Regions from separate parts of the Ureibacillus thermophilus genome, predicted to be linked through region 1. Evidence: predicted binding sites of a transcription regulator. Region 1 holds the regulator's gene; each other region holds the start of a gene.
The links. Region 1 encodes LexA, which represses DNA repair genes until DNA is damaged. Its sites were predicted from a motif close to CGAACATATGTTCG; they were not measured.

Region 1 (3,207 bases):
GTACTTCGATTCGTTCCCGTCCTTCTCGTCTATGTTTATTTTTAAAATTTCGTTCAGGCCGATATCCGTTTTCCACAGCTCGGCGCATGCCCCGTTTAATTTTTGCATTATGAATTTTGCGCTGGTACTCTTCGACAATTGCTAAGATTTGTAACAGCATATCATCCATTTCATTTAATGTTAAAGGACCTGCATCATTGAGAGAATATACTTCAGTTTCATATTTTTTTAATAAATGCAACACCGCAACACGGGCATGTCCGCGTCCTAAACGGGTTTCATCTTGCACAAAGACGGCTGGAATTTTAAATTCTGAAATATAATCCAACATCTCGAGCAATCCTTCCCGCTCTACATCATAACCGCTGTGGCAATCTTCAAAAATATGGACTACTTGAAATCCTAAACTTTTGGCATAGCGGGAAAGCTCCTCTTTTTGCCGTTCTAAGGACGTTTCCTGCTCTGCTTTTTCTGTACTGACCCTTGTGTAAATCACTGCTTTATTATTTTTCATAATCATTTCTCGCTACCTTTATGGATTGAATTTCTTCTTCATTCACTGCAATATAAATCGCATTTTTCGGAATGGGTATGATTAATGTATCCCCCGCAATGATATGATTACCATTCAAATTGTTTTCTGCTGTTACTAAACGTATCCATTGCTCTTTCGTCATATCGCCCTTATAGCGATCGGCTAATGTCCAAAGGGTGTCCCCTTCTTGTATCGTAATTTGTTCGTAGGAAAAGTCTTCATCTGTAATAAAAATATAAGCAATTATTAATAGAGAAACAATAAATAAAATTTTTATATAATGCTTCCTTTGCAACAAGCCCATACAAGTATTCCCCTTCCCCGAATATTTGTTCCGAATATCTGTTCTTAATATAAGACGAACGTACGTTTTTTGTCAAGAGTTTTTTTCGAACTTGTGTTTGCATTCTAGCGAATTCATTGCTATACTATATGTAAAATATGTAAAACATTTCACTTCAGAGGTGACCACAATGGAAAAGCTGTCTAAAAGGCAAAAAGATATATTAGAATTTATTAAAAAGGAGGTTCGGGAAAAAGGGTATCCGCCATCCGTCCGCGAAATAGGTGAGGCAGTTGGGCTTGCCTCTAGCTCAACCGTACATGGTCACCTAACGCGCTTAGAACAAAAAGGCTATATTCGGAGAGACCCAACCAAACCGCGAGCAATTGAAATATTGGATGGCGAAGATGAACCTCAAAAACAACCTGTCGTGCATGTACCGTTGGTGGGTAAGGTCACTGCCGGCAATCCGATCACTGCCATTGAAAACATTGAAGAATATTTCCCATTGCCTGCTACATACGGAACGAGTGATGATCAGCTATTTATGTTGGAAGTAATGGGAGACTCTATGATTGAAGCGGGTATTTTAGATGGGGATTATGTCATTGTGAAACAAACGGCCACAGCGAACAATGGGGATATTGTGGTTGCAATGACTGATGAAAATGAAGCAACCGTGAAACGCTTTTATAAAGAAAAAGGCTATTTCCGCTTGCAGCCTGAAAATCCTTCTATGGATCCAATCATTGTAGATAATGTTACCATTTTAGGAATCGTAGTCGGTCTATATCGAAAATTGCCTTAACATAAAAAAACTCGCAATCTCTTTCTTGGAATGCGAGTTTTCTTCTTTATGCATTTTTGCAAGCCTCTATAAAGGCTTGAAATAAAGTTTTTGATTGTTCTATTCCTTCAATCGCAAACGCTTCTGGATGCCATTGTACACCAATGCAAAACGGTGAAGTTTTATGTTCAACAGCTTCGATAATACCATCGCTTGCTGTTCCAACAACTTCCAAGTCGTTCGCCACTTCATTGATGGCTTGGTGATGGAAGGAGTTTACCTGAATTTTCGCCGCTTTTAAGATTTGCTTCAATTTGCTGTTTTCCTGAAGGGTAACGAAATGGGACGCTTCATTGCGTTGGCAAGTTTGCGTATGTAATAATAGTTCACCTTTATATTCAGCATATATATCTTGGTAAATCGTTCCGCCCAACGCAACATTTAAAATTTGCAAACCGCGGCAAATGCCAAGGATTGGAATGTTGCGTTGAAGGGCCAATTTTGTCCATTGAATTTCCCGCTCATCCCGCTTAGTAATGACTCTTCCTAATTTAGGCTTAGGCTCCTCCCGAAAGAAAAATGGATGAATATCTCCACCACCGGTCAAAAGCAGACCATCAATAGCTTGGATGATTTTATCTCCGTCTTCCTCCTCAACATATGGAAGACATACTGGAATCCCACCAGCTTCTATGATTGCCTTGATATATGTTTCATTTATTTGATAAACCCCTTTTTCCCAATCCAATGTGACGCCAATCATTGGTTTCATAAACATCCCCCCTCGAATTTTTTATATTATAATAATTCAATATAAGATAGAACCGTTTTCTATGCCTTCATAAAAATGGAAAAATATTACAAAAAATAGCGTTTGTATACGAATAAAACCGTTATCTGCGCGAATGGCCAATCGATTCGCGCAAATGAACAATTTATCCCCACAAACGCCTTTTATAACTTAAGCGGCTACTCTTCAAAATAAATTCCAATACCAATCGATTATAGAATCTCCATAAAAATAAACTATGCAGCTGGCGATGGCGATGGATGGACCAAAGGGAACCGGTGTTTTTCGGCCTTGCTTTCGAACTTTTAATACGATGATGCCAATGATCATGCCGATGACGCTGGCTACAAACAATGTAAGCAATGTTTTCACCGTTCCCAGCACCAAACCAATCAAGAAAAACAACTTAATATCTCCGCCTCCCATGCCGCCTTTTGAAATCACTGCAATTACAAATAAAATGGCAAAGCCTACAACACCACCAAGCAGCGCATCCCACCATGGCTCAAGGGGGGAAGCAATGCGTCCGATAAGCAGGAATGGCAAAAAGAAAAGAAGCACTTTATCCGGAATTAACATATATTGAAGATCCGATACGACAATAATCAGCAGCAATGAAAAGAAGAATAACGCAACAAACAATTCAATGGAAAATCCTAATTGGTGATAACTCCATACAAAAAGCAAACCTGCTATAAGTTCTGTTATGATGTAAATGGGGGAAATTTTAGCACCGCACGTTCGGCATTTTCCACGTAATAGTATGTATGAAAGTACAGGAATTAAATCAATGGCAGAAAGTTTCCTTTGAC
Region 2 (3,207 bases), 550 kb from region 1:
ATATGATAATCATGTTGTTGATATCAAAAAATTTTAAATGCAAAGGGGGCATCTGAAAAGTCATTTCAAGACGCCCCCTTTGCGGCTGTCGCACATGCTTTCGCCGCAGATAAATTGCGGCTGTCGCTAGAGTTTTTGCCGCAGATAAATTGCGGACCAGGAGGCGCGTTTTGTGACCACCGCAGGAGCGAAGTTTTTAAGAGAATATTCCTATAAGAAGTAAGGCTGTTCAGAAAGTGTTCGACTTTCTGAACAGCCCCTTTATTTTTGATAGCTATATTTTAGTTCTTCAGTGTTTGGATCAATGGAAACATATAAATCATGCCCATTGAAAAACCATTCATCATCTTTTTCGATATAAAAATGAATGCCATCTATCACTGTTTCTACACCGATGTCATGAGGTTTTTCTCGGTTCAACCCAAGGGAAAAGGCTTCGTGAAATGGGGAAGAGCCGCCATATCGAGCAAAAAAACGAATATAGTCACCTGCTGTTGCATCCATTTCTGCCTTAAACCATGAGAGCGCTTCATCTGAAATGACGATTTTCATTTCCCCGTTCCATTCCTTTCAATAAAATTTAGAGCCACTTTACTTTAGGTTCTGTACCTTCTTTAATGCGTTGTATATTAGAACGATGTCTATAAATAATGAATGTTGCTAAAATTACAACCAGTATAAATAATGCATAATCGCCTGTTGCTATCCAATAAATAATACTATAAATAACAGCAATTACAGAAATAAGCATGGAAGATAAGCTGACGATTTTTGTGATTTTTAACAAAATTAAAAATCCAATGACAAGAAAAATGAAAAATGGCCAAGAATATCCGAGCAATACTCCGCCGGAAGTGGCAACGGCTTTTCCACCTCGGAAACCTGCAAAAATCGGAAACATATGTCCAACGGCTGCGATGGCACCCAAAATAAGCGGATGTACTGTCACATCACTGAAATAAGCAAAAGTCGGAAGAAGTGTGGCAATGGTACCTTTTAAGATATCCAAAATCGTTACCACAATTCCTGCTTTTTTTCCAAGCACCCTGAATGTATTGGTTGCCCCTAAATTTCCGCTGCCATGTTCGCGGATGTCTGTTTTATAAAAAAGTTTTCCAATCCATAAACCAGATGGAATCGAACCGATTAAATACGCACAAAGTATTGCAATCATATTAATCATATCATGATTCCTTTCAATTTGTACTTTATAGCGATAATCATTTTACACTTTTTCTCACATTTGAGAAAGAGTATTTTCTTCTTTTCATCTTCATCAAAAATTTTTGTAAAGAATTGTGATGGTAAAGAAGGAAATTGAATTGATCATCGGGAATGAAAGAAATGTTTTATTTATTATATATGGTGCAGTACGTAAAATAAATAACATTTCCTTCGATTCATTTTAGGAAATACGAAAAAATATTCCTTTTTTATTTGAAAGGATTTGTTAAAATGATAAAGATACGCTTTCGTACAAGATATTGACAGAAGTCCAACTTCTCAGTACGATTAGTGATACAGAACGGATGTTTGTATTTGGAGGGATTTTATTTGGCAATCAATCAAACTGAACTCAAATATGATGCGGATGCCATTCAAGTTTTAGAAGGATTGGAAGCTGTACGGAAACGTCCAGGAATGTATATTGGTTCCACTGACAGCCGGGGACTTCACCACTTAGTTTATGAAATTGTTGATAATGCAGTGGATGAAGCTCTCGCTGGATTTGGTTCACATATCATTGTAAAAATTCATCAAGATAATTCGGTAAGCGTTCGGGATTTTGGTCGTGGAATGCCAACAGGGATGCATAAATTAGGCAAACCGACTCCTGAAATTATTTTTACCGTACTTCATGCAGGAGGGAAATTTGGTCAAGGGGGCTATAAAACGAGCGGTGGACTCCATGGAGTAGGTTCTTCCGTTGTAAATGCCCTTTCAAAATTTCTAGAAGTTACGATTTATCGAGATGGAAAAATCCACCGACAACGTTTTGAAAATGGCGGGAAGCCTGTAACGACCCTTGAAATCATTGGTGATACAAAAGAAACAGGAACGCTCGTTCACTTCTTGCCGGATGATACGATTTTCTCCACAACAAAATTCAATTATGATACATTAGCTGAACGTTTGCAGGAATCGGCCTTTTTACTAAAAGGATTGAAAGTGGAGTTAATTGATGAACGGGAAGAAGGAAAGCACGAAATCTTTCATTATGAAAGTGGCATTCAAGCATTTGTAGAATATTTAAACGAAGAAAAAGATGTCATGCATCCTGTGAAGTATGTGGAAGGGATTCATGATGAAATAGAAGTGGAATTTGCTTTTCAATTTAATGATGGTTATGCTGAAACGATTTTATCCTTCGTCAACAATGTACGCACCCGTGATGGAGGAACCCATGAAACTGGCGCCAAAACGGCATTAACTCGAATTTTTAATGAATATGCCCGCAAAGTCGGGCTGTTAAAAGAAAAAGATAAAAATCTGGAAGGAACGGACATTCGAGAAGGTTTATCTGCTGTTATTTCCGTTCGCATTCCGGAAAATTTGCTGCAATTTGAAGGGCAGACAAAAAGTAAACTCGGAACACCGGAAGCTCGTACAGCGGTGGAAGCGGTTTTATCAGAAAAATTGCTCTATATTTTAGAAGAAAATGCAGAATTATCCGCAACCCTAGTACGGAAAGCGATACGTGCTCAGCAAGCGCGGGAAGCGGCGAGAAAAGCTAGAGAAGAAGCGCGCAGCGGCAAAAAGGGCAAAAAAGAAAAAACAATTCTTTCGGGTAAATTAACCCCTGCCCAATCCCGCAATCCGAAAAAGAATGAATTATTCCTTGTCGAAGGGGATTCAGCTGGAGGATCAGCAAAACAAGGGCGAGACCGCACATTCCAAGCCATCTTACCGCTTCGTGGAAAAGTGATCAACACTGAAAAAGCAAAACTTACAGATATTATGAAAAATGAAGAGATTGCGACGATTATTCATACAATCGGCGCCGGCGTTGGCCCTGACTTTAATTTAGAAGATGCCGCCTACGATAAAATTATTATTATGACCGATGCAGATACAGACGGTGCCCATATCCAAGTTTTGCTACTCACATTTTTCTATCGCTATATGCGGCCATTAATTGAGGCGGGAAAAGTATATTTAGCATTGCCACCTTTGTATAAAGTGTCAAAAGGAAGCGGCAGAAACGAA
Region 3 (3,207 bases), 660 kb from region 1:
TACATTTTTAATGCATCGAGCACATCCAATACTTCAAAGGGACCGTCATGATTTTTATCTTCCCGAATATCCGTTGCCAATACATTGTCTTTTCCATACTCAAATCGGAGTTTTCTCACCAATTCTGAACCAATCTGTCCAAGCGCACCAGTGACAAGGATTCTTTTCATCTCGCCCCTCCTCTGATGAATTCAAACCTACTTCGCGAGCAATATAGAGTATGTTGTAAACTATTTATATGCCAGTGCTTTCTAGTAGGCTATTGGTTCGACTAGAGAAGGGGGGCATTTTCATTCCAAAATGGTAGCGCCATAGATGGATTCAAAAGGAAAAGAGCGGCCGTCTTCCAATATGCAAATGCGCCGTTTATTATCAAGGACGGCAATCTTTCCTGTCTCTTTAGAAGTGCGGTCCTTTTTCCAAATTTTTAATTCGACTTCATAGTGATTTTGATAGGCAATAAGAAGCTGCTCGTTCAAATCTTGCAGCGCCCATTCATCCAAAACCGGCTTTTCTTCGCGCTCATCTTTTTCTCTCCATTCCCGGAGCATTTTCACGTGTTCCGGGAGCATCATTGCATTCCATTTAATATTTCCACGGTCTCGAATCATCTTTCTCACCTCTATACAAAGCAGCACCTTTTTATTTTTTATGGCCGCCCAAAAGTTGCGCCCTCTCAAGCGCCGTTCCTGCCTCCGTATAAGAAACGGCTCGAAGCACAGCAGTCGGCCCCCATTTGGAGCGCAAAGCATCCATCGCGGCGCCGAGTTTTCTCCTTTTCCATTTTTGCTGGTCGAAAAAACTTAATTGCATCGAGCGTTCTGTTTCCAATTTCGAAAGGCTGATGGCAATTTGCCTTACCGGACGTTCTGCATAATGTTCATCAAACAGTTCCCTGCATACTTCATATATTTTCATCGTATCATTCGTCGGTTCATCCATCGTTCGGGCATGATGGAAACCTCCTCCAAAAGCATCTTTGCTGTAGCTTACACCGAGGGAAATGGTTCTCCCTGCTTGATAGGCTTCTCTTGCCCGGCGTGCCACATCTTCACACATTTCTAAAATGACGGCGAGGATTTCGCTGCGCGTGCGATAATCCCTCATCAGCACTTGCCCTTTGCCAAAGCTGATCTGCCCTTCTACAAGAGGTGCGCCAAGGGGAGATAAATCAATTCCCCACGCGTGGTAGTATAGTTGATTGCCTAAAATACCAAAGCGTTTTTCAAGCAGCCCTAAATCTGCATGGGCTAAATCCCCTACTTTAAAAATGCCCATGTGATTCAACGTACGTTCTGTGCGGCGGCCGATGCCCCACATTTCCGAAAGTGGTTCAACAGGCCACAATTTTTTCGGCACATCTTCGTAAGTCCACTTGGCAAAGTCTGTTTTCTTTGCTTCTAAATCAAGGGCGAGTTTTGCCATCAGCATATTGGGCCCTATCCCTACCGCACTTGGAATTTGAAATTGTCGGTAGATGCTGTCTTGAATGTACTTTGCCGTTCTTTCCGGCGGCCCCCAAAATTTTTCAGTGCCCGTCAAGTCCACGAAACTTTCATCCACACTGTAGACATGAATCGCTTCTTTCGGTACGAATTGGTTGATTAAATTGGTAATCTCCATGGACATCCGCACAAAAAACTCCATTTTCGGTTCAAACAGCCGAATATCGGGATGTTTCGGGATTTCATACAGGCGCGAACCCGTCTTGATGCCAAAACGTTTTTTCATCGGTGGCGAGGCGGCAAGCACGATGCTGCCCTTTTGCTCAAAGTTTCCTACAACGGCAATCGGCACTTTCATTGGATCTAAATTGTGAAGCATCGCCATGCAGCTGGCATAAAAGCAGCGCATATCAATGCACATAATCGAACGATACGGAAGAAGGCGATGCAATTTTTCGGGGCTAAAGTTCGTGTAATTCAGTTCCGTTACCCTCATATGAACCACCCCTGTTTACATTGTATGAAAGGAACATACGTTCTATTCTTTATTTTAGAATGAGATGATTGAAACGACAAGTGGGGGAATTTGGGAATTACGTGGTGGAAAATGCTCTATCCGACATAGGTTTCTAAAAATTAGAGAAAAATAAAATACACCTAAAGAACAAATTCCTTTAGATGTATTTTCAAGGTTTATATTCTTTTCCAGACTGAATGTAATAAGCAACAAATTCAAATGTCTCTTCCAATGTCCAAACATCCCAATTTTCTTTTCTCGCTCTTCGGTATCCCGGAATGTGATGATGATGTGGAGTAAATGCAACAATGAATTCTTTCCTTGTTTCTTCATCTTCATGAAGTTCATTTCCCCATGCCGATATATGTTTTAAATGTTTTCCTTTTTTCGGATAAATAATTTTCCATTCATAGGAATACTTCCAGACACAGCCTTCTTCATTATATCGCTCCATAGCATACAATCCTGTAATGCCATGAACACAGTGGAAATAAAACAGATAATAAATTGGATGTTCTTTTGTATTTCGGAAAAATTGAATCCCTTTCAGCAATTTTTGGATAAAACTCAAGAAGATGACCATACTTATTCATCATTTGATGAATGTCTGCCGATTTCAGCAGTTCATTTACATCTCTATGTGTTTTACTCACGGATTCCCTTCCCTTTGAGTTTTCCCTCTAACTCCCGTAGTTCATCTTCTAGAGCTTCCCATTCATAATATTCAGAGATGTCCATCTTCTCTTCATCCACTAGCTTCCACGCCTGTTCAAGAGTGTCCACACCGTACTTTAATTGCAAGTCTAGCAATTCATGTTTAGCCTCTTTAATACGGTCTTCCGGCGTTTGATTTCGCAATTTTTTCTCATGATAAATCCTTTGCATCAAAATACAATATTTCGAATCTTTCCATAACAGAACCGCGTGTTTCGGAATTTTTCGATGGGAACGTGTCTCCAAGTTCTCGAGTCCCTGTTTCATGTACTTATGAATTGTTACGGTAGATACGCTAAGCATATTTGCTGCCTCTTTCGGTGTCAGCAAATAATTTTCATTATAATAAATTTTCAAATTTTTACCACCAATTTTGTAATACCATTGCTCTAGTTCAATTATTAGTTTTCCAAATTCCTCATCATTTATAGGAAATTCCATCAATGATAGCCGATTAACCCACTGTTTTAACTCTTGATGATTTTCTTCAGACAACAAATATTCTTCATTCAATTGAAAATCATCTGGATC
Region 4 (3,207 bases), 390 kb from region 1:
TCATAATCTTTCAATAGAAAAAGGCTGTTTGAGAAATTGATAAAATTGCTCAAACAGCCATTTATTAAATTTGACACCCTCTTTTATGTACTTCATTCCTGCCCTAGCAATTGTTTAACACATCATTGCATTTTTTATAAAAGATGTTTTATAATAAGAATAGAACATTTGTTCCTATCTAAAGATTTCACTAGGAGGAATTTTTATGGCGCACATTCCGATTGAAGCTGTGCCGTATTTAGAATCAGCCATTTATTTGCCAATGCTGCTCATTGTTCTAGAAAAAGACTATGAGCTTATTGAAAAAGGGCCATTTAAGCTAAAGCGGCCATATGTCCACTTAATTGAAGAGGCAAAAAAGTTAGCTGAAAATGATTTGCAAAATACGAAATCCTATTTAAGAAAACATTCCTTGAAAGTTGTCCAAGGAGAAAGAGATGAATTATTTACTGAATATCATTTTTATTACCAGCAAATTTTTGAAGTTAGAAGATATTCCAACATCCGTTTGCGAAATCGTGTTGAAGAATTGTTGGATAGTTATTTAACAAGAGCGTTGAAAGCCCATTCAGTTTTTCAGAAACCCTAATTCCCGATGAATGGCTTCACGCTGCTTTAAAGCATATTTTAGAAGCATTGTAGCGCATACGTATTGTGTGCAAAAAGCTGTGTAATGGATTGGCAATTTGAATTCAACGTCATTTTTTAAAATGATCATCGTGCTGTCTTCGCATTTTTGGATGTTTATAATCGCATGTTGTGCAATCCAAATATTTTTGGAAGAAGAGGGTGATAAGATTGGCAAAAAGACATATGGCTGATCATAAGATAAGACGATTGGAACTTTGTGTTTCCCTTTTCCCAAAAACATTTTTGAAAAATCTGTTGCTGCTTTGTAAGAAGAGCCTAATTTTTTTAAAGTCTCATCCAAAAGTTTTAGAGGCTTTCTTTTAATGCAGAAAGTATCAAATTTGTCATAGACGCGTGAGTAAGCTTTTCCATCACACTCAATTGGTTCTATGACATATGTGTTTGGGGTAATGTAATACCAATCGAATTTCTTTAATTCATCCATAATTTTCACCCTTTCTTAAAAATTGGAAATTTAGTAGTCTTAATATCATAATAATAAGAATAAAATAGAAAATCAATACAAAATTTAGAAAATATTGAATTAACTGAAAAAAGGATTTTGAGCTCATTTTTTTGTTCAAAATCAAATTTTCAGCTCTCTTAAAACTAAATAAAGTAAAAAAATCTAAAATTATACTGCAAGAGTTTTATTTTTCTAAAAATATTGAAAATTCACCGCCGATTTTTTATAATAGAAAAAAGGAATCGGGGTGATATCGATGGATAAAAACAATTATTACGCAAACTTCTCTAGTGCGGCAGGTTCCAATCCAACAGTGAACGATTCTGAAAAATTGTTGAATGAAATTTACGTAGATTTATTCTTGAACCGATTACAAAGAATTTACCGGATTGAACAATTAAAGGATTTCATCGATCAGGCGTTGGATGAAAGAAATGAAGAAGCTTTTTATAAATATGCGAAAGAATTAAATGAATTGCAGGAGTCATTGAACTGAGCACCAATATCCATTGAGAAAAACCGCCTTTTGCACAGGTTTTATTGTGGAAAAAGGCGGTATTTTCATGTCTGGTTTCAGAATATACGTTCGCAAAATGAATGATATTTACTATTGGATATGTTAAAATATTTTTACGATATATTGGGAAAGGACGAGGAATATGGCTGATACTTTTGAATTGCATGCTCCGTATAAACCAAGCGGCGATCAGCCCAAAGCGATTGCACAACTTGTTCAAGGTATACGAGAAGGCAAAAAGCATCAAACATTGCTTGGAGCGACAGGAACAGGAAAAACATTCACCATTTCCAACGTCATTAAAGAAGTAAATAAACCGACGTTGGTCATTGCTCATAACAAGACGCTTGCTGGTCAATTATACAGCGAATTTAAACAGTTTTTTCCAAATAATGCGGTGGAATATTTTGTAAGCTATTACGATTATTATCAACCGGAAGCGTATGTGCCGCAATCGGATACATACATCGAAAAGGATGCCAGCATCAACGACGAAATCGATAAATTGCGCCACTCCGCCACAAGCGCCTTGTTTGAAAGAAGAGATGTCATCATTGTGGCATCTGTTTCCTGCATTTATGGTTTAGGGGATCCGGATGAATACCGCGAAATGGTGGTGTCTATCCGAAAAGGTATGGAAATTGAGCGAAATCAGTTGCTTCGCCGATTAGTGGACATCCAATATGAAAGAAATGATGTGAACTTCCAGCGGGGAACGTTCCGAGTGCGCGGCGATGTGGTAGAAATTTTCCCTGCTTCCCGGGATGAACATTGCATACGCGTTGAATTTTTCGGTGATGAAGTGGACCGCATTCGGGAAGTAGATGCATTGACTGGAGAAATCATTGGTGATCGAAATCATGTGGCTATTTATCCAGCTTCCCACTTCGTTACAAGAGAAGACAAAATGAAAAAAGCCATTGAAAATATCGAGAAAGAACTGGAAGAGCAGCTTGAAAAATTTCGGGCAGAAGGAAAGCTTTTGGAAGCGCAGCGGTTGGAACAGCGCACAAAGTACGACTTGGAAATGATGAGGGAAATGGGCTATTGCTCTGGCATCGAAAACTATTCCCGCCATTTGACATTGCGTGAGCCAGGGGCAACGCCTTATACATTACTTGACTATTTCCCAGATGATTTTTTAATGGTCATTGATGAAAGCCACGTTACATTGCCGCAAATTCGGGGCATGTATAACGGCGACCAAGCTCGAAAACAAGTGCTTGTGGACTATGGTTTCCGCTTGCCTTCAGCACTTGATAACCGGCCATTGAAATTTGAAGAGTTTGAACAGCATATTCATCAAGCCATCTATGTATCTGCTACACCGGGTCCATACGAGAAAGAACATTGTCCGGAAATGATTGAACAAATTATCCGCCCAACAGGACTTCTTGATCCAACAGTGGATGTGCGCCCAATTGAAGGACAAATTGATGATTTGGTGGATGCAATTCAAAAACGGACGAAGAAAAATGAACGGGTGCTTGTCACAACATTGACGAAAAAAATGGCGGAAGATCTAACGGATTATTTGAAAGAAATGGGTATTAAAGTCGCCTATCTTCACTCGGAAATTAAAACCCTTGAACGG

Region 2: parE (DNA topoisomerase IV subunit B) is a predicted target of LexA. The motif match lies at 1,523-1,536, and genes of this name have one in related genera.
Region 3: DKZ56_RS04360 (Y-family DNA polymerase) is a predicted target of LexA. The motif match lies at 1,972-1,985, and genes of this name have one in related genera.
Region 4: uvrB (excinuclease ABC subunit UvrB) is a predicted target of LexA. The motif match lies at 1,672-1,685, and genes of this name have one in related genera.

The regions. Positions count from the first base shown of each region.
Region 1 covers NZ_CP036528.1:1,538,231-1,541,437, reverse strand. Annotated here, with positions in the region: gene DKZ56_RS07625 (YneB family resolvase-like protein) at 1-514, opposite strand, end outside; gene yneA (cell division suppressor protein YneA) at 504-839, opposite strand; gene lexA (transcriptional repressor LexA) at 1,009-1,626, shown strand; gene DKZ56_RS07610 (gamma-glutamyl-gamma-aminobutyrate hydrolase family protein) at 1,673-2,377, opposite strand; gene DKZ56_RS07605 (prepilin peptidase) at 2,582-3,207, opposite strand, start outside.
Region 2 covers NZ_CP036528.1:2,085,203-2,088,409, forward strand. Annotated here, with positions in the region: gene DKZ56_RS10320 (hypothetical protein) at 1-37, shown strand, start outside; gene DKZ56_RS10325 (HesB/YadR/YfhF family protein) at 262-552, opposite strand; gene plsY (glycerol-3-phosphate 1-O-acyltransferase PlsY) at 581-1,183, opposite strand; gene parE (DNA topoisomerase IV subunit B) at 1,555-3,207, shown strand, end outside.
Region 3 covers NZ_CP036528.1:883,171-886,377, reverse strand. Annotated here, with positions in the region: gene DKZ56_RS04370 (NAD-dependent epimerase/dehydratase family protein) at 1-170, opposite strand, end outside; gene DKZ56_RS04365 (YolD-like family protein) at 291-611, opposite strand; gene DKZ56_RS04360 (Y-family DNA polymerase) at 643-1,941, opposite strand; gene DKZ56_RS04355 (hypothetical protein) at 2,132-2,545, opposite strand; gene DKZ56_RS04350 (MerR family transcriptional regulator) at 2,608-3,207, opposite strand, start outside.
Region 4 covers NZ_CP036528.1:1,150,899-1,154,105, forward strand. Annotated here, with positions in the region: gene DKZ56_RS05670 (YhjD family protein) at 206-589, shown strand; gene DKZ56_RS05675 (competence protein ComK) at 569-1,075, opposite strand; gene DKZ56_RS05680 (IDEAL domain-containing protein) at 1,353-1,592, shown strand; gene uvrB (excinuclease ABC subunit UvrB) at 1,756-3,207, shown strand, end outside.